One region of the Bacillus sp. Hm123 genome, then DNA from elsewhere that is predicted to be linked to it. Evidence: riboswitches for the same ligand, from Rfam matches in the RefSeq annotation. Region 1 holds a riboswitch; each other region holds the start of a gene.
The links. A riboswitch is a leader RNA that binds a small molecule or an ion and turns the genes downstream of it on or off. The one in region 1 is predicted to bind cyclic di-GMP.
Positions count from the first base shown of each region.

Region 2: another riboswitch for cyclic di-GMP. It lies ahead of ACSVDJ_RS05565 (amidase); the one in region 1 lies ahead of ACSVDJ_RS08085 (sensor domain-containing diguanylate cyclase).
Region 3: another riboswitch for cyclic di-GMP. It lies ahead of ACSVDJ_RS02930 (ATP-grasp domain-containing protein); the one in region 1 lies ahead of ACSVDJ_RS08085 (sensor domain-containing diguanylate cyclase).

Region 1 covers NZ_CM200277.1:1,573,816-1,581,601, forward strand. The annotation lists gene ACSVDJ_RS08070 (DinB family protein) at 1-10, shown strand, start outside; gene ACSVDJ_RS08075 (ATP-dependent helicase) at 73-2,208, shown strand; partial or broken gene ACSVDJ_RS08080 (anti sigma factor C-terminal domain-containing protein) at 2,326-2,670, shown strand; cyclic di-GMP riboswitch class I at 2,898-2,982, shown strand; gene ACSVDJ_RS08085 (sensor domain-containing diguanylate cyclase) at 3,102-4,070, shown strand; gene ACSVDJ_RS08090 (DUF3900 domain-containing protein) at 4,222-5,292, opposite strand; gene pdxR (MocR-like pyridoxine biosynthesis transcription factor PdxR) at 5,308-6,723, opposite strand; gene ytvI (sporulation integral membrane protein YtvI) at 6,931-7,786, shown strand, end outside.
Region 2 covers NZ_CM200277.1:1,055,170-1,062,955, reverse strand. The annotation lists gene ACSVDJ_RS05595 (M20 peptidase aminoacylase family protein) at 1-923, opposite strand, end outside; gene ACSVDJ_RS05590 (MurR/RpiR family transcriptional regulator) at 946-1,791, opposite strand; gene ACSVDJ_RS05585 (biotin transporter BioY) at 1,958-2,512, opposite strand; gene ACSVDJ_RS05580 (small, acid-soluble spore protein L) at 2,655-2,789, opposite strand; gene ACSVDJ_RS05575 (YtzC family protein) at 2,904-3,167, shown strand; gene ACSVDJ_RS05570 (YjcZ family sporulation protein) at 3,352-3,447, shown strand; gene ACSVDJ_RS05565 (amidase) at 3,612-4,514, opposite strand; cyclic di-GMP riboswitch class I at 4,561-4,647, opposite strand; gene ACSVDJ_RS05560 (transcriptional regulator AbrB family protein) at 4,722-5,000, opposite strand; gene ACSVDJ_RS05555 (3-hydroxyacyl-CoA dehydrogenase) at 5,175-5,945, opposite strand; gene ACSVDJ_RS05550 (thiolase family protein) at 5,975-7,126, opposite strand; gene ACSVDJ_RS05545 (acyl-CoA dehydrogenase family protein) at 7,146-7,786, opposite strand, start outside.
Region 3 covers NZ_CM200277.1:520,532-528,317, forward strand. The annotation lists gene ACSVDJ_RS02895 (response regulator transcription factor) at 1-607, shown strand, start outside; gene ACSVDJ_RS02900 (hypothetical protein) at 811-1,428, shown strand; gene ACSVDJ_RS02905 (hypothetical protein) at 1,749-1,913, shown strand; partial or broken gene ACSVDJ_RS02910 (metallothiol transferase FosB) at 2,040-2,117, shown strand; gene ACSVDJ_RS02915 (putative polysaccharide biosynthesis protein) at 2,272-3,903, shown strand; gene ACSVDJ_RS02920 (DUF2252 domain-containing protein) at 3,973-5,295, shown strand; gene ACSVDJ_RS02925 (2-thiouracil desulfurase family protein) at 5,292-5,738, shown strand; cyclic di-GMP riboswitch class I at 6,011-6,096, shown strand; gene ACSVDJ_RS02930 (ATP-grasp domain-containing protein) at 6,152-7,324, shown strand; gene ACSVDJ_RS02935 (methyl-accepting chemotaxis protein) at 7,350-7,786, shown strand, end outside.

The DNA of each region.
Region 1 (7,786 bases):
GTTCAAGTGAATGAGTCTCCGTTTGATGTTATACTGAAAGAAATATTCGAACGGTTGAAAGGGTAATCTGAAATGACGGTAAAAGAAGATTTTTTTGTTCGCAAGAAAAGTGAATTAGGTGTTTCTTTAAATCAAATGCAACGACAAGCGGTGCTTCAAACGGAAGGACCGCTGTTGCTGTTGGCTTCTCCAGGATCGGGAAAAACAACAACAATGATTATGCGGATCGGTTATTTAATTGAGGAAAAGAGGATAGCTCCGGCGCGGATTAAGGCGATTACGTTCAGTCGGGCAGCGGCTCACGATATGAAGTTGCGTTTCGAACGTTTTTTTCCTCACCTTCCAGTCGTTGATTTTTCTACGATTCATGGCTTGGCCTTTGAAGTTGTGCGCGAGCATTTTCGTGAAACGAGAACACCATATCAAATGATTGAGGGTGATAAAAGCCCATTGCATAAAAAGATCATCTTACGAAATTTATTCAAGTCGATTGTCGGTGAGCATATTACTGAAGATCAAATGGACGAGCTGACGACGTATATTAGTTTTATGAAAAACAAGATGATTCCTGAGGACAAATGGTCAACCATTAAAGTCGATGTTCCAGAAGCTGAGCGGATTTTTCGCGAGTATGAGTCCTACAAGAAAACAGGCACGCATCAACTGTTACTTGATTATGATGATATGCTGACGATTGCTAATGAAGTGTTTGAAGAGAATCGCGAGCTTCTTAAGCGGTACCAACGTCGATATGATTATGTATTGACAGACGAGAGTCAAGATACGTCGATGGTGCAGCATGCGATGATTGAAAAGCTCGTCCAACAGCATAAAAACCTTTGTGTGGTTGCAGATGATGATCAAGCGATTTATAGTTGGCGAGGAGCCGAGCCATCATATTTGTTGAATTTTAGGCAAGTCTATCCGAGTGCTACCGTTCTGTTTATGGAGCAAAATTATCGCTCATCTCAAGAGATCGTTGATGTAGCAAATCAATTTATTAAACGAAACAAGCAGCGCTACGATAAAAATATGTTTACAGCCAATCCCTCCGCTGAGCCGATTAAAGTGAAGGATTTAACAGATTACAAGTATCAAGCGAAATATTTAGTAAAAGAAATGAAGAAAACGGAACAGCTTGCTGGAGTGGCCATTCTATATCGCAATCATTCTTCTTCCATTATGTTAATGAATGAGTTTGACCGTGCTGGGATTCCTTTTTATATGAAGGATGCGGACAATCGCTTTTTCTCACATTGGGTCGTGGAAGATATTTTAAACTTCATGCGGATGACGTTTACCGATAAGCGCCCCGATATTTTAGAAAAAATTCACCTGAAGTTTAATGGCTATATTAGTAAACAGCAAATGGCCGCACTGAAGCAAATTCGTAATAACGAATCGGTTTTTGATAACTTATTGAATCATGTTCAACTAAAAGACTATCAAGTGAAACAATTAAAAGCATGCAAAGAAACGTTCCAGCAAATGAGCGGCATGCCGCCATTGCATGCGATCCGTGTGATTAGAGATCGGTTAGGTTATGAGAAAGCATTGGAGAAGACGTGTGAACAACTGGGTTTTCGTAAGGAATATTTATTTGGTATTTTGAACACACTTGAAGAAATTGCCGACACGTTAGAAACGATGGAGGAGTTTGCAGGGCGGCTCAAGCATTTAGCATCTGTTCTAAAAACGGCTAAAACAAGAAAAGGGCAAAATGCCGTCACTTTTTCGACGTTTCACAGTGCGAAGGGGCTAGAATTTGAACATGTGTATATGATTGATGTAGTGGAAGGCGTGATTCCATCCTCTGATGACGACAAAAGAGGGGCAGAAGAGAAAATGGAAGAGGCCACTCGCCTGTTTTACGTCGGAATGACACGAGCAAAACGCCATTTAGAGCTGATTCATTATAGAGTGCGTGATGGGAAAAGGACAATCGAATCTCGTTTCGTCACGGACGTTAAAAAAATAATCAGTCCGAAAGAGGAAAAATCTCATGAGAAAGCGCTCGTGCAAAACCCGAATGCAATCCGAAGCAGAAGTGACTTAGCAGTAGGAAAATTGGTGAAGCATCGAGTGTTTGGGAATGGGGAAATTGTTCAACTTACCGAAGAGATGATTGAAATTCAGTTTCGAGAAGGGGTTAAAAAGCTGGCTGTGGCTACTTGTTTAGAGATGGGCTTATTAGAGAAAGTTAAATAAATCAATCAAAACCGCTCAAAGTGAAGAAGCTTTAGAGCGGTTTTGATTTTGGTGCTTTTTATTATGTGTAGCAATAATAAAGGGATTCACCTCGGGAAGCGAATCGTTAATTTTTTTCATTTAAACATTGTATGGTTGTATATGGCATCCCCAATTGTAGACGAAAGTAAGGGATCTTCTGGCATGCCGATTTATGGATTTGATCCGTCTGATTCGCCAAAAGAAGCGTACGATAGCTTCATTGATGCACTTAAACAATATGATGCAAATGGTAATCACCAAGCAATCCAGGAGTTTTTCAAATTAAATAAAAATAAACAGTTTGATGAAGTGAAAATTTTAGGAGTCATGCTGACTGGCCAAACCTAAAATTTCAAAGCTTTAGAAAATCAAGATTTTATTCGAGGTGCTTCTGTAGGAGCTACTGCACCAATCGTCCCTTATATTAAACCGGAGAAATAATAAGCAAGGGGCCGTCCAAAAAATAGTGACGTTATATTCAATAGCATGCGTTGGTAGAGAAGATAGAAGCTTTTCTCGCCAGCGCATTTTGTTTTAGAATGTATTTAATACGTAAGGTATCATTTATTATGTTATTATTCCTAGGTATATTGACATGGTTTCATTAGATATGTATAATTTTAAATAGAATACAATAAATTTTTATATTTAAAATGTTCGAAAAATAAAAATGGTAAAGGCAAACTCATCGAAAGGTGAAGGCGCAAAACTATAGGGGCTAAAGTCGTGAGATTATGTCAGCCAGTTGCCGATTTATCTTGATCAACAGTAGGCTAATTGGTATAAAATAGCCTATTTTTTATGGGGACAAAGTTAAAATGGTATCTTTATAAAAGTAGATGAGGTCGCTCATAATAAAAGGGGAATTGCTAATGGGGTTTATTCACTTTTTGCTAGGTTTCATTTTAGGAATTATAGTTTTCAGAATATACTTAATATCCAAAAAGAGGAGTCGGAAAGCAGAATTTGAAAATAAAAATCGGATATTTCAATTAGTGGAAAATTCAAAGGATGTTATTTATTACTACGAAGTAAAGCCAGAGTTCAAACATAGGTATACAAGTCCTTCGGTTGAATATTTTTTAGGAGAAGGAACGTTAGAGGCGCTCAACAATAGTTCACAAACACCTTTTGAAATGATTCATCCAGATGATTATGAAATTATGCTTAACAAAGTAAGCAGTAACATTGATTACAGTAAACCAATCATTCAACGACTTAAAGATAGGCAAGGGAATTATAAATGGTTTGAAGAGTATACGACGCCTATTTATGAAAATGGTGAATTAATAGCAGTTCAGGGAATTATGAGGAATATCGACGACAAAATAAAATTACAACAAAGTCTGGAATATAGAATTACTCATGATGCTTTGACTAATATTTATAATCGAGAATTTTTTGAACAGAGTATGGAGAAGTATAATAGACATATAGATGCATCTGTCGGTATGCTCTTATGTGATTTGGACGATTTGAAATATTTGAATGATCATTATGGTCATAAAAAAGGTGATATTTTACTTCAAGAATTTGCTAAACTATTAAATCAATATTTTTCAGGAAATGCGATTGTTTCAAGGATTGGTGGAGATGAATTTGTTATCATTATCATAAATACAGGTAAAACATACGTAGAATCCTTGTGTGAAAAACTTTCTGAAGAAATTAGCGAGTATAATAGAAACAGTGAGGACTTAAAGATCAATATGTCAATGGGATATGCTTTTAATAAGCATTCCATAGGAAGAATGGAAAGTCTATTTGCTGAAGCTGATAAAAAGATGTATCAAAATAAAAGAGAGAAGAAGGGCCAACATTTAATGCAAGTGAGTCGATGACGACAGAAAGTTTGGGTCATACCAGTATCATCATCTTAAAGTATGTTAAAAAATTCGACATGGACTGTTTGTCCGTGTCGAATTTTCGTTTGATGTTGATCATTAGAGGTAGTAGGAGAGCACATTAATCAAGATAATTATATACTTGTACTTACTCTCTCCCATTCTTCCGTTCAATCTTCTCAATCACCTCATGCAGTTCATCCGGCTTATGAAACTCAATCGGCGAAAAGCCTTTTTCAAACACAATCGAGTCCGCTTCCATTAATAAAACATAACGGTCGCCTAGTTTAGCTAAGTGGACCGACTCACCGAAGTCAGAAAGCATAGCGTTAACGCTCATATGATCGAGCTTCATCTTCAGCTCTAGTTCAGGCGTATGCTCAACCATGCGAGCGGAGGCTTCGACAACTTCATCGGTCGTAAAGCGTTCTTGCAGTTCTCGCTTCGGACTGTCTGCCCATACTTCCATCGCTTCTTCAAATTGTTGAAATTCTGGGCTTTCTTCTTCTAGTTCTTCAATTGTGTATTCTCGTACCATATCAATGACTTGGGTCTTGACGATTTCCGGCATCGATTGTTCGTAGCCGACGTATTTTAAGAAGTCCTCGAAATAGCGAGCGTGGGAGGCTTGGTGAATTTTTAGTTCGCCTTCTTCAACGATGCCTTCTTCGGGCATGTATGGGTATTGGATCGACTTCATGTTTTTCGTTGTGATCGCTAGTTCGACATGTTGGATGAGCGAAGAAGCGTCCGTAATGGTCGCTACTTTTGGCTCGAAGTCGCATTTTAATAGGAAGACGAAGGCGTCATCAAAGTATTTTTTAATCTGCGCTTTAGCGACGATGAATACGCCGCCTCTAACGGCGCTTGTTTGTGTATAGAGTGTAGCGAATTGCTCGCTTGCTTCTTGGAATTCTAGTACCGAGTAGGCAGCACGTGCTTTGGCGAACAAGTTGTAGTTCGGATTAGACGTTAAATCATGTCCGGGTTCAGCGGTGAAGTAACCGATTTTTGTTGGGACTTGTTCAGCTTTCGGGTGCCGGTCGGCCTTTCGTTTAGCAATCTTGGTGAATTCACCATCTAAGAAGTCTTTGAGTGGATTGTTTTCGTACTCTTCTTCACCGAGCGTTTGATAATGCTGGGCACGTTTCACAGCATCGTCACCTTTGCCGTCCACATGAACGACAAAGAACGATAAATAATTGATTGTAAAATCCAATGAACATCACCTTTTTTAACTATTTTCTAACATAATTTCTCGTAATTGTTTGATGCCTTTTTCAAAATCCTTCATCGACGCGTAGCCGTAAGAGAGGCGGATAGCCTGAGTTGATTCTTCTGTATAAATAGTGCCGGGATTTAACAGAATACCTTGTTGGTAGGCTTTTGTATATAGCTCTTTGTATGGGATTTTCACTTTTAATTTGAGCCATATTAAGAAGCCGCCTGATGGTACGTCCCATTCTGCAAGGTCAGACATATATTGATCAAGAATATGCAAGGTTGTTGCTCGGCGCTCCTTTAGTTGTTCGCGTACGAAAGATAGGTGGGTTTCGTAAAGGCCGCTTGAAATCCATTCCGCTGCTACTCTTTGAGACAAGGAACTTGAACCATAGTCGGTTTGCTGTTTAATTTCAGCTAATCGATCAATGACTTGTTCTGACCCTGCAATCCAGCCGATGCGAAGGCCTGGACTTAATGTTTTGGACAGGCTACCTAAATAAAGCACATGACCATATGGATCTAATGATTTTAATGAAGGAGGTGGGGGGGTGTCAATCCAAAGCTCCCGATAAATATCATCTTCAATCACAGGTAATCGCAATTGTTCGCACACATCGAGTAATTCTTTTCGCCGTTGTTCGGTCATTAGAGTTCCCGTCGGATTGTGAAAGCAAGGAATCGTGTAAACAATGGATCGTTCGCTTTCGTAATGCTTTTTAATGGCTGCTGCATGTAGCCCTTCCCGATCCATCGGTAATCCACATAGCTTCATTCCAGCTGATTGAAATACTTGCAGGGAATACAAATAGGAAGGCTTCTCTAATAAAATAGTTGACCCTCTATGTAAGAGCCCAGCTGAAATCAATTGCAGTCCTTGTAAGGCACCGGATACAATTAAAATAGAGGACGGAGACACTTCCGTTCCTTGTCGACTCATATATTCGCTAATGGCTTCTCTTAAAGGTAAAAATCCTTTCGGTTCCTCGTAACCAAATGGTTCTAAATTATCTGCAAGTCGCATCATCACTTGTTGCATATGATCAGTAGGGAAGATGTCTTGTGCGAGTTCGCCTTTGCTTAGTTGAATAAAATGATCTTCGTTTTCAGTTGCTCCTTCTACACTAGAAGATGAGTGAGCTTTCAACCAGTTAGAAGCGGTGGTTTCATTCCAATCAGCAGGGGGAGAGGTAGCGAGTAACGTCCAAGTGTTATTGACCACAATCGTTCCTTTGCCCATTACCCCTTCTAGTAGCCCGTCTGCTTTTAGTTCTTCAAGAGCTGTGACAATTGTGCTGCGGTTGACACCGAATAGTTCAGCTAATTTGCGTTGACTCGGGATTTTGCTGCCAATTGGCCATTCGCCATTAAAAATATTTCTTTTTATGTAATTAATTACCTTTTCGTATTTTGCTTGATTTTGCATCATTGCTTATTTTCTACTCCCTATATTCATGCTTTGCCTATTATCGTTTATTATTATTATAAACGATAAATAGCAACGGTTCATGTGAAAAAGAAAAAGGTGTGATGAGATTTCGTAATTTAACGAAAATAAAGTGACTTTATTGGCGAGAATAGTTTATTATAGTAGTTAGAATTTTCGAGTCATGAAAGAAGGGCAGTTGATGTTTTTTTGTTAAAGAAATGGATTTTACCTGTAGCGATTTTACTAATTATTATATTTTTGATCCCATATTCGCTACCTTTTATACTTGCCTTAGTGACTGCTATTTTATTAGAGAACTCTGTAAAATGGTTTATAACGCGATTTAGATGGCAACGGTTTAGAGCGGTTCTTGTGACTTTTATTTTGTACCTAGTATTTATCGCTCTATTTGTATGGTTTGTTGTCAATCTCGTGATCGATCAAATCGTGACGTTAGCGCAAAAAGGGCCGTCATTTGTGACGAACTTCTATAAGGAATCATTGATTCAGTTCGTGGATCAGTTCCAGCATTATTTTAAGTCGTTACCACCAGATGTGATTCGCTCCTTTGAACAAACACTTGAAAACTCAATTGATTCTGTGACTCAAATGGCTCAATCGATACTCGAATGGTTATTTAGCTTAGCAACCGCTATACCGGGATTTTTAATAGAGTTTTTAGTATATTTAATCGCCGTCTTTTTGTTCAGTCTTGAACTCTCTCGATTGAAAGTAAAAACGGATCGGCATTTAAAGGACGCAACAAAAGAGAAACTATATTTAATTACTGGTCAATTAAATAAAGCAGGGATTGGCTTTATTAAAGCGCAAATTTTCTTAAGTGCGATTACTTTTTTCATGGCGTTTATCGGCTTATCTATTTTACAAGTACCGTATGCCGTGTTACTTTCGATATTAATCGTTTTCGTTGACGTGTTACCGATTTTAGGAACAGGGTCGGTACTTGTTCCATGGGCGATCATTTCCTTTTTCCAAGACAAACAATTTCTTGGCATTGGGCTCATTCTTTTGTTTATTGTAATTACAGTTGTGCGCCGCATTA
Region 2 (7,786 bases), 520 kb from region 1:
ACCATCTTCTCATGGCCCAGCACTTTGCTAATGGCTTTGCCCATAAGGTCAGATGCTTCTTCTGAGATGACGGCTGCCGCTGTCGTAGATTTCGTTTCAATGGCAATCGTCGCATGATGCAGGATCTCTAATCCTTTACATACTTGAGCGACTTTCTCCGTTAATTCATTCATGGCTTCATTCGTTTGTGCCCGAAGATCTAACGAGAAAGAAGCTGTTCCCGGAATAATATTGCTCGATTCTCCCCCACTTTGAAACTTAGTCATTTTAACGGAAGAAGGAATAGCTGGGTCCATATGAATTTGACTTAAAGATTGGACTAAATCAGCACCAATCTCAATCGCATTTTTTCCAAGATGAGGCCTTGCCGCATGGGCATCTTCCCCGATAATTTCACCTGCAATAAATTTAGATGCTCCGTGTCGAATACCTGAAGAGGCCTGTCTATGCGACAATTCTTGAATAGGTCTTACATGAACACCATACAAATAATCCAATTCATCAACTACACCTTTTTCAATCATTTTTAATGCACCAGTTCCTTGTTCCTCAGCTGGTTGAAAAATTACAACTAATTTTCCTTTCGGTTGATAGGACAACTTTTTCAACAGCAATAGTGCTCCAACAGCCATCGTCATATGAGCATCGTGCCCGCAAGAATGATTAGAAGTAAAGACCCCATCAACCTCCTGCCATAAGGCATCGATATCGCAGCGCAGTCCAACGGCGACTTCTCCTTCCCCTACTTCCACTACTAGCCCAGTGCAATCATCAAATGTTTGTGGCTGGAATCCGTAACTCCTTAATAGATCAGCTAAATATTTTGTCGTTTCTACCTCTTCCCAACTAATTTCAGGGTGAGTATGCAAATGTTGATATAGTTGCTGAATAGTCGGTTTTAAATCCTCTAGTTGTTTTTTCACAACAAGACTTCCTTTCTCTTCTCTATTTAAAAAATAAATAATCGGAACTGAGCCGTTCATACCTTTCTTGCCGTTCCTTTATTGATCCATCATATTGAACAGAAATACTCGCTATTAGTGCATTTAGCAATGAAAAAAGCGGAGGAAACACATCTAAAATGGTATCTTTCCCTTCTCCAATCACGAAGGTAATATCACTACATTGTGCAATAGGAGCTAGTTCCGAATCGGTCATACTGATAACAAATGCTCCTTGCTCTTTCGCCATTTCAGCTAACTTCACCGTTTCCTTTACGTAGCGATGAAATGTAATAGCAATAAACACAGATTGTTTATTCACTTGCTGAAGCATAGCCATTAAATCATCCATAGCCGGCTGATATAAATAAACGTCATCTCGCGCTAGCCCTAACACTAAGGAAAACCATTGAGCTGGTGCGAAAGCCGTTCGCATTCCTGTTATATATACTTTATTCGCTTCCATGATTTTGATCACCGCTTGCTCAATATCCGCTTCTCGAATATTAGCTTGCATTTTTCTAATATTCTCCGCATCGTTTTCCATCACCTGTGCGTATAAATGCGGTTGTCGAGCCATCGCTTTTTTGGAAGAATAGTAATTATTTAAGTGGCTTTTCTGATGAATGAGATGCTCCCGAACCATTGCTTGCAACTGTGAATATCCACTTAACCCTAATGAATAACAAAAACGGATGACGGTCGTTTCACTCACACCGATGCGATGACCAATTTGGTTTGCCGGTTGCAATGCAACTTCTTCTGGATTCTTCAGCAAATATTCACCAACTTTTTGCTGCCCCTTAGATAACTGTGAATACTTCTCTTTTATTTCACTAAATATCTCCATATTAAATTCTCCTTATATGAAGTTTAAGCTACATTTATTTAATTAAAGAAGTTTAAACTTCATAATTGAGTAATAAGTTATCACATTCATTATAGATAATCAATATTTTTTCTGAATATTCAATTGCTCAAAACTCAAAAAATAAAAAAGAGACACATTAAGTGCCTCAGCTAACCTTTACTAATTGTCTGGAAATAACGGGTGACTTCCGCAACTTATAAACTAAGTAGGAAGCAAATGTTGCTTTCAATACATCTCCTGGAATGAAAACAAGACTAACTTTTATCGTCTCTACTAACGGAATGTCCATCACAAACGATTGAACGGGAATGCCAAACAGGTAGAGCATAAACATACCTACCGTTAAGTTTACAAACAAAATATTCTTGAATGTAGTTGTCTCAAAACGTGAAATCAGATAGCCGACCGCAAAAGCCGTGATCGCATAACCGAATAAATAACCGGCGCTCGGCCCCACGAATACACTTAATCCCCCACGCCCACCTGTCAAAAGTGGAACACCAGCTGCGACTAGCAATAAGAATGTCACGATGCTAAAAAATCCAAGCCTCGCACCTAAAATTCCCCCAGCGAGAAGAACTCCCATCGTTTGCAACGTAATCGGAACTGGCGTAAATGACAATGGAATCGGCGGAATTAAACCTAACGCTCCCATCACCGCAGCGAATAAAGCAACGTATGTAATATCCCTCGTTTTCATTCATATCCCCCTCTGTCAATGAAAGTAACTTTATTTTACAATGGGGGATCACTAATGTAAACTAGTTTAATAAACAAGTTTACATTAGTGATTTGTACAATGAAAATTAGAGGGTGTCTCAGCATGACACCCTCTCTTCCTGTTATCTTTTCGTATTACTATGTTTAGCGATATTTTCTAAGCGAGATTTCGGGCTTGTGTCTCCTTTGCCTCCACCAGAGTATCCTTGAGGAGTTACACCGCTTACTGGGTTGCCCCGGTTTTTACTTTTACCCATGAGAAACACCTCCTGCTTATACTATTTGCAAAAAATCCATTGATAATCCAAACGAAAAGCGGAAAAGCTATAGAGGATGAATTTCATCAATTTCCGAGTGAGGAGATGATTCATGTGGCAACAAGACAAGCGGTAGAACATTTTATCGAGCAATGCAAAGGCGCTCTTGAATTTGCCGAACAGCAATATAAAGAGGCTTCCACTCAAGAACATGACAATGATGTCGAGTATAGCCAAGCACAGCTTACGCTCGAACAGACCCTTAACAACCTTGATAAGTTAAGTCATAGTGCCAATTCTCAGCAAAAAGAACAGCTAAGACGAATGAAGTTACAAATTCAACAGAAGCAAAATGAAATGATTTTGCTTGATCATTAAATCAATCACTTCCCTCTTTATTGTAGAGGGGAGGATTTTTTATTTTCCTCTAACTTGCATCTGACTACATACTTTTCCACCAAATAAAACCCCCATTCTCTCAATAGACAAGCTGTAAAAGTCTAAACATTTTTGCCCGTGTTTCATACTATGTATTATTCCCCCTCAATAAGGAGGTGAAGACATGGGTCAAGGTTACGGATACGGCGGCGGCGGCTTTGCTTTAATCGTCGTTTTGTTCATTTTGTTAATTATCATTGGTGCTTCTTTCGTATACTAAGCAGATCATCCCTTTTTACAAATTCTTCATTTTTTCTTCGTCGTTCACAATGGCTTTCTCAATAAGTGCTAAGCTTCTTCGACTAGGGAAGTTTAGCCTTGTTTTGCGGAAAGTAAACAGCATACAAAAAAACACGGCTTGATTGGCCGCGTTTTTTTGTAAATTTATTGTTTTAACTTCATCCAGCTTTGTAGGTAATGAATCGAAAATCCATCAAAGCTGGATAGCTTTTCATAGGAATTCTGTACGAGTTGTAATTGCTCCCACATCGCTGCTTGTCCTTCTTCATAGAAAGTGATAAATTCTCCCTCTCCTGAAGCTAGTGTTTCTACACCGATAGATACTTTCTTGTTCATCGCTGCTGCATAGTTGATTTCATTTTGAGCCAACTTAATGATCCCGTTTGAACCTAACGCTTGATCACGGTAAGCCATAATTGTCACAGAATCTGTATGAGCGATCACCCAATCAGATAGCTTCCCTTTTCCAAATTGATTATTATAAAATCGTTTATCAAACCAAAACGGAATACCTGCAGCGAGCGGTAAACCTAACTGTTGAGCTGATTGATTGGCTTTCATCAGTAATGATTGATAAGATTGAACTGTTTGTTGATATCGCTTTTTCCAGCCTGTATATAAATAAGGTTCCACATCTAAATGAATTCCTGAAAATTGTTCTTCAGATGCGGCCTGGAGCTGATAGTCCTGTACCCAAGCAAAAAATTTTTCTTGAGAGGCAAGTCCTTTACTAGATACCCATGATGATGAACCATCGAGTGCATGTACCTTTATATCATTTGCACTTGCTTGTTTAATGAATATTTTGTAAGCACTTACAGAAATGTCCTTATTGATTTGCAAATAGACATCTGTTACTTGGTTTTGTTGCATAAAGTCTAATAACTGATCTTTATTAGATACAATCTCTTTCGTATGCCATAGCCATGTTGCTTTTCGTATCGGTTGTTCGTTTGCCACCACATTTTGCTTGAACATAGCTAAACCCGCGCTTTCTAACAGTAATACAGCGATACATACGAATACAAGCTTTCTTAATACCATCATGCTGAACATCTCCTCATCGAAGTTGCCATCTCACTTCAAAAAGGAGAATGGCGGCCCGGCGGCCATACAGCGAAAGCTGCTTAGGTCCGTAGCTTTGCGTCCTTGATTTTCATCAAGTTTGCCTTTTTACACCCTTTATATCGGCATATATAAGAGATTGTTTATCGATATAGCGAAAATCCATGAGGTAAATGTTTCATCCTGCTATCAATTGTCACCAATTTGTTGTAATTCTTTCTTTAACAGTTCTACCCCATTTGGGCTTAAATGGATTTTCCCATCAAATAGACTGATATTTTCAGCTGTCACTTCACCTGTAATGATACAAGCCTGTTCTGCCTTATACTTTCTTAAAATGATTTTATCCTCATCCACAAAAATTTCCATAGCATCCTTTATATCGATCGACAAATTTTTCCGCAATTCTTTCGGAACAACAATTCTACCCAACTGATCTACTTTCCGTACAATCCCAGTCGACTTCATTTTCGTCCCCCCCCTTTTACATTCATTAAGAAAATTATATCATATTTTCTACTACAAATGTAAATAAAAAGAAATTAATATAAAAGAAAATTTACTAATTGTAAACTTATTTTCAAAAGAAAAGAAGCTGACGATAATGATGGATGTCAGCTCCTTCATAAAACTCTGCTATTTTTATTTCGGCTGCATACGAATCGCTCCATCTAGGCGAATCACCTCTCCGTTTAACATCGAATTTTCCACGATCGCCTGCACTAATTGAGCATATTCTTGTGGCCTACCAAGTCGTGATGGAAATGGCGTCATCGCCCCAAGTGCTACCCGCGCTGCTTCTGGTAACGTGTTAAACATCGGTGTTTCAAATAACCCTGGTGCAATTGCCATCACTCGAATGCCATCCTTTGCTAACTCTCTAGCGATTGGTAATGTCATCGCGACGACACCACCTTTCGAGGCACTATAAGCCGCTTGACCAATTTGACCTTCAAACGCCGCCACGGATGCGGTGGAAATGATGACTCCTCGCTCTCCTTTTTCATTTGCATCATTTGTGACCATGCGCGCTGCAGCTAAACGAATAACATTAAATGTACCGACAAGATTCACTTGAATCACTTGATTGTAGGCACTTAAACTAGCCGCCTTCCCTTTCGACAGCACTTTCTTCGGCGTACCAATTCCAGCGCAATTAACGACTACATTAATTGTGCCAAACGCTTTAATCCCTTGATCTAGAGCATGTGTAACCTCTGTCTCATTCGTTACATCTGTTTTGACGAAAATAACATGTTCATGTCCAAGCTGTTCCACAAGAGCGGCCCCATTCGCTTCATTCATATCCAAAATAACAGCCTTTCCACCATGCTCCACGACATGTTTGACCGTCGCTTCCCCCAAACCTGACGCTCCACCCGTTACAACAGCTACACTTTGATTCAATTCCATCTCCATTCCCCCTTGTCTGCGGTAAAAAATTAATCGATCCGCTCAATGATCGTTGCATTCGCCATGCCGTGACCTTCACATACCGCTTGCAAGCCGTAACGGCCTTTTGTTCGTTCTAATTCATTCATTAACGTAATCATCAATTTTGCTCCTGTCGCTCCAAGCGGATGCCCTAAAGCTATCGCTCCACCGTTCACATTCAACTTGTCTAGATTAGCACCCGTATCTGCTAACCAAGCAAGTGGAACAGAAGCAAATGCCTCATTCACTTCATACAAATCGATATCCTCAATCGCTAGTCCTGCTTTTTCCAATGCTTTCTCTGTTGCGTCAATCGGGCCTGTCAGCATCAACGTCGGATCAGAGCCGACAACCGTCCGCGCAACGATTCGAAAACGAGGCTTTAACTGTAACTGCTCCGCTTTTTCACGAGACATAATTAACAAGGCGGCAGCTCCATCGCTCATTTGACTAGCATTTCCCGCATGGATTTTTCCATTTTCTCTAAAGACCGCCTTCAAGCCGTTTAATATGTCCACCGTTGTTTCTTGTCTAGGACCTTCATCTTCACTGATCAGCTTTTTAGACCCATCCTCTAGCGTCACTTCAATCGGCAAAATTTCTTTATTAAATCTGCCTTCAGCTTGAGCTTTTAACGCTTTTTGATGACTATTATAAGAATATTCATCTAACATCTCACGACTTAATTCCCATTTATCAGCTATTCTTTCAGCCGATAAACCTTGATGAATGATTTCATGCTGAGAAGTGAGCTGCTCGCTCCATTCAGCGTCTAATCGATTAGAAAACATCGGTATGCGCGTCATACTTTCTACTCCACCAGCGATTACAATATCCATATCACCTGCTGCAATCGCTTGAGCAGCAAAATGGACCGCTTGCTGACTCGAACCACATTGACGGTCAATCGTTGTTCCTGGAACACTTACTGGAAAACCAGCGATTAATGAAGCTTGTCTGGCGATATTGACGGATTGCTCCCCTACTTGCGACACACAACCGAAGATAACATCCTCGACCATATCCGCTGAAATTCCGGCCCGAGAAACGAGTCCTTTTAGCACTGCTGCCGCTAAATCATCTGGACGCGTATGACTAAATGCTCCTTTACGTCTACCTACTGCTGAACGAACACCTTCTACAATTACAACTTCTCTCATTTACTTGACACGCTCCTTTTTATCGTTCTAAATTTTTAGCAATAATTTGTTTCATGATTTCATTCGTTCCCGCGTAGATCGAAAGAACAGCTATGTCACGGTATCTACGAGCAATCGGATATTCCTCCATGTAGCCATAGCCTCCGTGAAGCTGCATACATTCAGCCGCTACTCGCTTCGCCATATCCGTCGTCCACCATTTCGCCATCGACACTTGATTGACGACATCTTTTCCTTGCATATGATTCACAATTAAATCATCAATAAATGTTCGACCAATTTGGATTTCTGTCGCCATTTCCGCCATTTTAAATTGCGTATTTTGAAATTGACTAATCGATTTTCCGAACGCCTTTCTGCTTTTCACGTAGTCTATCGTAAGCGCCAACATTTCTTCCGCACTGGCAACTGCTTCAATAGCAACGATGAGGCGTTCTTGCTGAAGCTTGTCCATCATGTAATAAAAGCCTTTTCCTTCTTGCCCAAGCAAATTGGCGACCGGTACCTTCGCATCTTCAAAAATTAATTCGGCCGTATCTTGTGCCCATTGACCAACTTTTTCTAACTTTTTCCCCCTTCTAAACCCTGGAGTATCGCGTTCAACGACAATTAAACTAATGCCTTTATATCCCGGCTGTACTTTTGTATCCGTTTTGCAAG
Region 3 (7,786 bases), 1.1 Mb from region 1:
AAAAGCTTTATTGGAACAAGGTGGGCAATTCAATGTGCAAACTTGTTCTAACATAAATGACATATATGAAAGAATGGAAATCGAACGTGTTGATGTATTTTTATTTGACCTATATATGCCTGACATGAACGGCATTGAACTATCTAAACAAATTTTACATCAGTTCCCAAAATCCCGAATTATTATATATACAGGATTTGATATTGCTCAACACTTTAATTTAATTGCTGAAACAGGGGTATCAGGGTTCGTTAGTAAAAGTGCTTCTCGTGAACAAATGATTGGCGCAATAGAAGCGGCACTAAGAGATGAAGTCATGATCCCAATAGAATTGTTTAGGCAACTAAGAAGAACCCCGATGGTTTCAATTGTTCAAGAAGAAGGGGACTCATGCAACATTAGGCTCACAGAAAGAGAAATTAACATTTTGACAGCGATTTCAGAAGGGTTAACAAATAAGGAAATCGCTCATCAATTACAGTATAGCCAGCGCACGATAGAATATTCAATTTCTAAACTCTTTGATAAGTTAAAGGTGAAATCTAGAACAGAAGCATTATTAAAAGCCAGAAAGCATCATTTACTTCCTCCTGTCGATGCTCAATGACTAGAATAAATGATTTGTATTTAAGATATACTAGTGTTCCTTTGCGGACATAGCAGTCAAACATTGCGGTGTCCGCATTTTTTTGTCGGTATACCGCAAGAGGTTTGTGGTAGTGACTTTGCTTTTATGTACTAGAGTATTAGGTGAGCGCTCGAAATAAACTTAAAAAAGTTATTAATACTAGTATACGAGGAGGAACTAACATGAAAAATAGTAAAAAAATTATTAGTAGTGTGTTAGTAGGTACATTTTTATTCGGAGTTGTTGCACCTACTACCCTTAATGTGAAAACGGTAAAAGCTGCTGAAAATCAAGAAGCAGATAAAGTAATTATACAAAATGAAACATTAGCTTTGCTAGAACTTCAAGATGAATTACAGAAACATAATATAACAGTAGATGATATTGTAAAAGGTATTCAAGCTGAGTTACCACAGAGCACAGTACTAGTACAACCTGAATTATTCTCACAAAGTGCAATATCTGCTACTACTTCAACACAAAATGTGACTCCTTTTGGTGCTAAAACACAAGCTGCTAAATTAGCGGCAAAACAAATGTTAAAAAACATTCAACGAATTGGTAGAGTGGCTTGGGATCGAACTGTACGACAGTACGTTGATAAACTGCCAATTTCTAAATCTGCTAAAAGTACACTTAAAAAATATATAGCTTACCAATCTGTTACAGAAGTACTGAATGTCGTTATTGATTTTAGCGGAACAATCACAAATGCTTTGTCTAAACAGTTTCAAAAAATGGGATGTCCTGCCTGGTTAGCAGATATGGCAGCTAGAGCACTTGTTACGTTATTACTGTAATTATGTAAATTGATGGTGATGAAAAAATGAAAAGAACTCTTCAGTTTCTGATGTTAACGTCCGGAATATACATGTTAATTCATATTATTTTTGGGCTGGACTTCAACCCCACTATCGGTCTAATTACTAGGATTATCAACTTAATACTTGTATTTTCTGCACTAATCTACCTTACCAAGTATGATAAGAGCGAAGATTAGAAAGAAAGCGACTTCTAGCCATTGCAGTTAGAGGTTTTAAGATTATACTTTTTTTTGTGGAGAATTTTCAACTTTGGACAGTAAAGAAATTATTGATATATTCATAAGGATGGATTCGTCATGCGATTGTTGATTATTGCTATCTGGGCTGTTTTAGCTTTTTATGTAGCAAATTCATTGGGAATACCTAAGAATATTTATTATGCTCTTACTGTTTATCCGATAGTTATAGGTGGGGCAATGGTGATTTATTATTTGTTTAGAAAAAAGGGCAAAGAAAAGTAAAAAGAACAATTGCTTATGATAGTTGTGTATCATTAATTTAACAAGGTTAGTTATACAAAAGAGGGTTGGATAGAAAACCAACTCTCTTTTGTATGGAGAAGACTTTGATCTAAGCTAAGAAACTTAAATGTGAATATCCTTCCTAGTCGCTTAAGACCCGACCAAGATGGTCACAAATTTGAGTTTCATACAGGTACTTTATAAGACCAACTAGATCACTACAAACAAGAGAAACAATATATGGGGTTTTATATTGAAAGAACCATTTAACAAGAACATTCCAATCACTTTCTGTATAATGGTATTATTTACTTATTATGTATACGTATAGAGTCAGTCACAGAAGGGATGAAGGGTGTTGTCATATTCAAATATAGTCAAGGGGACTTTGTTGCTTAGTAGTGCTACATTAATATGTAGAATATTAGGGTTTATTTACTTTTTTCCTTTTCAGCTATTAGTTGGGGTAGAGGGGGTCGCTGTATATACTGCTGCGTATAGTTGGTATGGCGTATTGTTGAGCTTTGCCACGGCTGGTATGCCTATGGCTGTATCGAAGTTTGTAGCGAAATATAACGCCATGGGAGATTATGAAACGAGCCGAAAAATATACCGGGCTAGTTTTCTGTTGATGGTTGTGTTAGGAGCGATCGGTTTTTTAGCTTTGTACATATTAGCTCCTTACATTTCAAGTTTGATGATTCGGTCAGAACAACCAAGTCAATCCTTCCTTGATTCGTTAACATTAACGATGCGGGCGTTAAGCTTTGCCTTGTTGATTGTGCCGCCGATGAGTATTACACGAGGCTACTTTCAAGGATTTCAACAGATGAAGCCGACCGCTTATTCGCAATTAATGGAGCAAGTTGTTCGCGTGTTGTTTATATTAGCAGGTAGCTTTTTTGTTGTTCGTGTGATGGAAGGGCCGATGAAATGGTCTGTCGCTGTGGCGACTTTTGGAGCGGTCGTTGGTGCGTTAGCAAGTGTGTTCGTCTTAGTTTATTTTTGGAAAAAGTATAATGGATTGAAAGTAGTTGTCGAAAAGAAGCCGACTACTTTGACGACTAGAGCGATGTTTTTAGAGCTATCCAAATATTCTTTTCCTATCGTTATGGTAGGGGTCGCCATTCCTTTATATACTTTGATAGATCAATATACGGTGGCTGATATTTTGAGGGGAATAGGCTATTCAGAGAGAGAAGCGAAAGCAGTGTTTGCTTATGTGACTAACTATGCACAAAAGCTGATGATGATTCCGATCTCGTTGGCGACAGGTCTTGCGTTGAGTATTATTCCAGCCATTACGCAAGCGTTTGTTGATCAAAAAACAGAAGATCTCAAACAGCAAATTTCAAAGATTTATCAGCTACTATTGTTATTTACGATTCCAGCAGCTGTCGGATTAGCCGTTCTGTCTTATGATATTTTTCGAGTGATTTATATTAATCTCGAAGTTGCTTTAGAAGGTTCGCCTTATTTAGTCACATCTGCTCCTGTGGCAATATTAGCGGCCGTTTTTACTGTTTCCGCGGCGATATTGCAAGGGTTAGATTTGCAGAAGAATACGATTTACGCGACGATGGCAGGCGTGGGATGTAAGCTTCTATTCAATCCTATGCTTTTGCATCTGTTTGAAGGGCATGGAGCTATTGTTGGTACGATGATTGGTTTTTCTGTTTCGAATCTCATTATGTTTGTCATTATTGTTAAACAGACGAAGCTTCACCTACTTGCTTTATTGAAAAAGCTCTTTTTCATTTGTGTGTACTCCCTCACGATGATGGCTAGTATTCTATTATTGAAATGGGGAGGAGCCTTCATGTTAGATGGAGAGCGGTATATCGATTCGTTGATGATTGTTCTTGCTAGTGTAGGTGTTGGCATTGTTGTTTATTCTGCCTTAGTTATGAAAAGTGGGCATGCGTTAGATGCTGACACGAAAAGGATGATCTTACATAAACTGAAGCTACCTACCTTTTATCGTGGATAATAGCCATTAATCGACAAATGCAGTAAAATAGTGATAGATGTATATTCTGAAGATTCAGAGGTGGAATGAATGATGAATTTAGGGGAACGTGTTAAACAAACGAAGCGGACGTTACGCATGGACACGCTGAAGAAAATATTAGTCGAGTTTGATCAAGAAATTATGGGGCTGTCAGAAGAGAGTCGTCAATCAAAATATGAGAAGATGTCGCAAAGTCCATTTATCTTTTTCCGTGGCAGTGCTTATTTATTTTACTATGATGTAGCGAGCCATTGGTTCCCATATCATACGCCGCAAGATCGGCCGACGTGGATTCAAGGGGACTTGCATTTTGAAAATTTTGGTGCGTTTCATAATGAAAAAGGCAAGCTCGTATTCGATATTAATGATTTCGATGAAGGCTATTTAGGCTCTTATTTATATGATGTATTACGCATGTCCGTTAGCATCGCCCTCGTTTGTCGCGAGTTAGGATATGGGGTCGATGAGCAAATTGATGTGATCGAGGCCTATTTGCAGGCGTATCATAAACAAATGGTTCGCTTCCGAGATCGCAAGGATTTACCGGAATCCTTTTTCGTGACGAAGAAAAAAGCCGATGGGGCGATTCGTAAGCTATTGAAAAAGTTAGAAAAAAGAAGTGAGGCGCATTTATTAAGTAAAGTGACGACTTATTTTCAAGAGGAGCGCCAATTTGCTGAGTCGGATGAAATTCAGCCATTAAGTGACGAAGAGCAAGCAGTCATTGAGCAAGTTTGGTCTCAATATTTGGAGACGGTTGAGAAATTGGAAGATGAAACGAAATATGAAATTAAAGATGTTGCGTTTAAGCATGGGTCAGGGACAGCATCGATTGGATTAGATCGCTTTTATATATTAGTAGAAGGTGGACAACAGCAAGGAGATTTAGATGACTTGGTGTTAGAAATGAAAGAAGTGCGTCTGCCGATTCCAGCTTATTTCATGCCTTATAACGAAACATTTTGGGAAGCTTTCCCTCATCAAGGGAAGCGTGTGATTATGACGCAGCGAGCAATGCACCATCAAGCTGATCCACATTTAGGCTACGCAACGATTGATGGGCGTGATTTTTATGTGCGCGAGCGCTCTCCTTATAAAAAGAAATTAAAGCTTGAAGCGATCAAAAGCTTAGAGGATATGATGGAGACAGTGGAGCAAATGGGAGCGATTACGGCAAAAGTTCATGCGCGCGCGGATGCTGATATTAATGAAGGCATCTTGTCGTACCATAGCGAAGAGGAAATTTTAACAGCCATTGGTGAAGATGCGGATGAGTTTGTTCATTATATTTCGCATTGGGCATTCTCTTATGCGAATCAAGTCGAGAGAGATTATGAATACTTTATGGAACATCTGGAGGGTTCGCGATGATTTTAGTTAGTTCTTGTTTAGCAGGAGAAGCGGTCAGATACGATGGGGCACATTGTTTACATCAGCCACTAAAAAAGCTGCTTGAAGAAGGCAAAGCGGTGATGGCTTGTCCAGAAGTAATGGGAGGACTGTCTATTCCGAGAGAGCCTGCTGAAATCATCGGAGGAGATGGCGAGGATGTTCTCACTGGTCAAGCGAAAGTCGTGACTCAATCAGGAACAGATGTTACCGAGGAATTTATTAACGGTGCTTATCGAATGCTGGAAAAAGCACAAGAAGTCGGTGCCACTGTCGTCGTGTTAAAGGAAAACAGCCCTTCATGTGGCAGTCACATGATTTACAATGGTGAATTTGCTGGAAAGAAGATCGCAGGTGAGGGCGTAACAGCTGCCTTATTGAAACAACATGGCTTTCATGTGGTTTCTGAAATGAATACAATATGATAAACAGCAGCGCCCTTCTGTTTAGGAGGACGCTGCTTTTATTGAGTGTATCAGTGCTCCAGATCTAACTTATTCTTTTCTATTATTTTTAAAGGAGCTTTCCTAAGGTAACTATGAAATTTGTCGAAAAGTTATTGTATTAAAAGTCGGAAAAATAAAATAATTATCAATCGTTGCCGAATTAGTAAATAGTATGGAATTAATGATTCTTAAGAAGTATAATAATGAAGATGATTCTCATTAAACTGAGGAATATTGCACTATGACTATCTCCCTCATAAGGGCAAACCTATTGAAAGATAGGGACGCAAAGCTACGGGTCTAAAGTGGGGAAAGCTATGATAGCCGGGCCGCCAAATAGCATGCTAGTTTACTGGTTTTACATCAATGAAAATATTTGAGGAGGGCAATTTATGATTATTTTAGACAAGCCATATGTTTCGCACTTACTTTCATCTTCTATTAAGGAGCTTCAAATCCCCGTCATTAAAGTAAATGACGTCGAGATTCCAAACGAAGCCGAACTGTCTTTAACGAAAAAGGAGCTATTTTTACAGGAATTCTCAAGCTCAGAAACTCCGATTCTCTTTAATTCAGAAAATGGTTTATTCTTGTTGAATGAATACTTATCTGATCATCCGCTGACGTCTCTTGCTGCGACGTTAAAAAACAAAGCTGAATTTAGAAGGACACTCACATCCCATTTTCCTGAATTTTTCTTCCGTGAACTTTCTTTTGCTGAATTAGATACACTCGATATCAATACACTTCCATTTCCGATCATTATTAAGCCAGTTGTGGGTTATTCTAGCATCGGTGTGTATCGCATTGACCAAAAGGAAGATTTTATTGATACAATCAACAAACTGAAGACGGATATGTCGATGGCTGGCAGTACCTATCCTAAGGAAGTGATCGATAGTCAAACGCTGATTATTGAGGAACTGATTGAAGGGGATGAGTATGCGATTGATGCCTACTATACGGAAGAAGGCAAGCCTGTTGTTCTCAACCTTTTTAAACGGATGTTCAGTCACGAGAAGGATATGAGCGATCGAATTTATTTCACAAGTAAGCAAGTGTTGAAAGAGGCGCTACGAAAAGTAGAGACATTTCTTGAAAATATTGGTCCAATCTTTGAGTTGCGATCTGCGCCTATACATATTGAAATACGTATGAACAGTCAAGGAGTCATTGTACCGATCGAAGCCAATCCACTACGGTTTGCTGGCATTGGGACGACAGAGCTTGGTGTTTATGCTTATGGTGTTAACGTATATGAACATTATTTCAAACAACTAGTGCCTGATTGGGAAAGCATTATGAATGAGATGGACGATTCTATTTATAGCTTTTGCTGTGCTGAAGTGGATGCTTCCATCGATTGCAAAGCAATTGCAGCGGTCGACCATGCAGCATTTAAGGGGAACTTTGAGGAAATTTTAGAATATCGTCCGATGGCATTTAATGAATATTCTACGTTTGCAGTAGTTTTCCATAAGGCACCTGACTTTGAAGAGAACAAACGGATTCTTCAGTTAGATTTAAATGATTTTCTTACAATGAAAGAACATCAATTAGTTTAGTTGCTGAGGAGAAAGGAATGTTATAATGTTTAAATTCCCAAAAACGATCAATGGAAAAATAATGTCGGGTATATTAATTCCGATTATTTTATTAAGCGTTATCTTCAGTTCAGTACTGTTTATAACGTCTGAGTACATTATTGAGAAGCATCTTGTTCCTGCATTTGAAGAAGGGTTAACGACGAAAATGCACCAATTTAATGGTCTCTTTGATGCAGAAATGGTGAACGAAGCGAAAACAGATCGCAAAGTATATGCACAACTGTTAGACAAAGCGAATAGTTTCCAAAAAGCGTTTGACTTAGAAAATGTGTATATTATGAGTAAGGTAGACGGTGAGGAAGTTATTTTATTACTTGGGAATGCCGATGAGCACTTAACTCCGCTCGCCTTTACCGAAGATCAAGTGAAAGCTTTGACGACAACAGATGTAGTTACAAGCGATTTTTATCAAGATGAGTA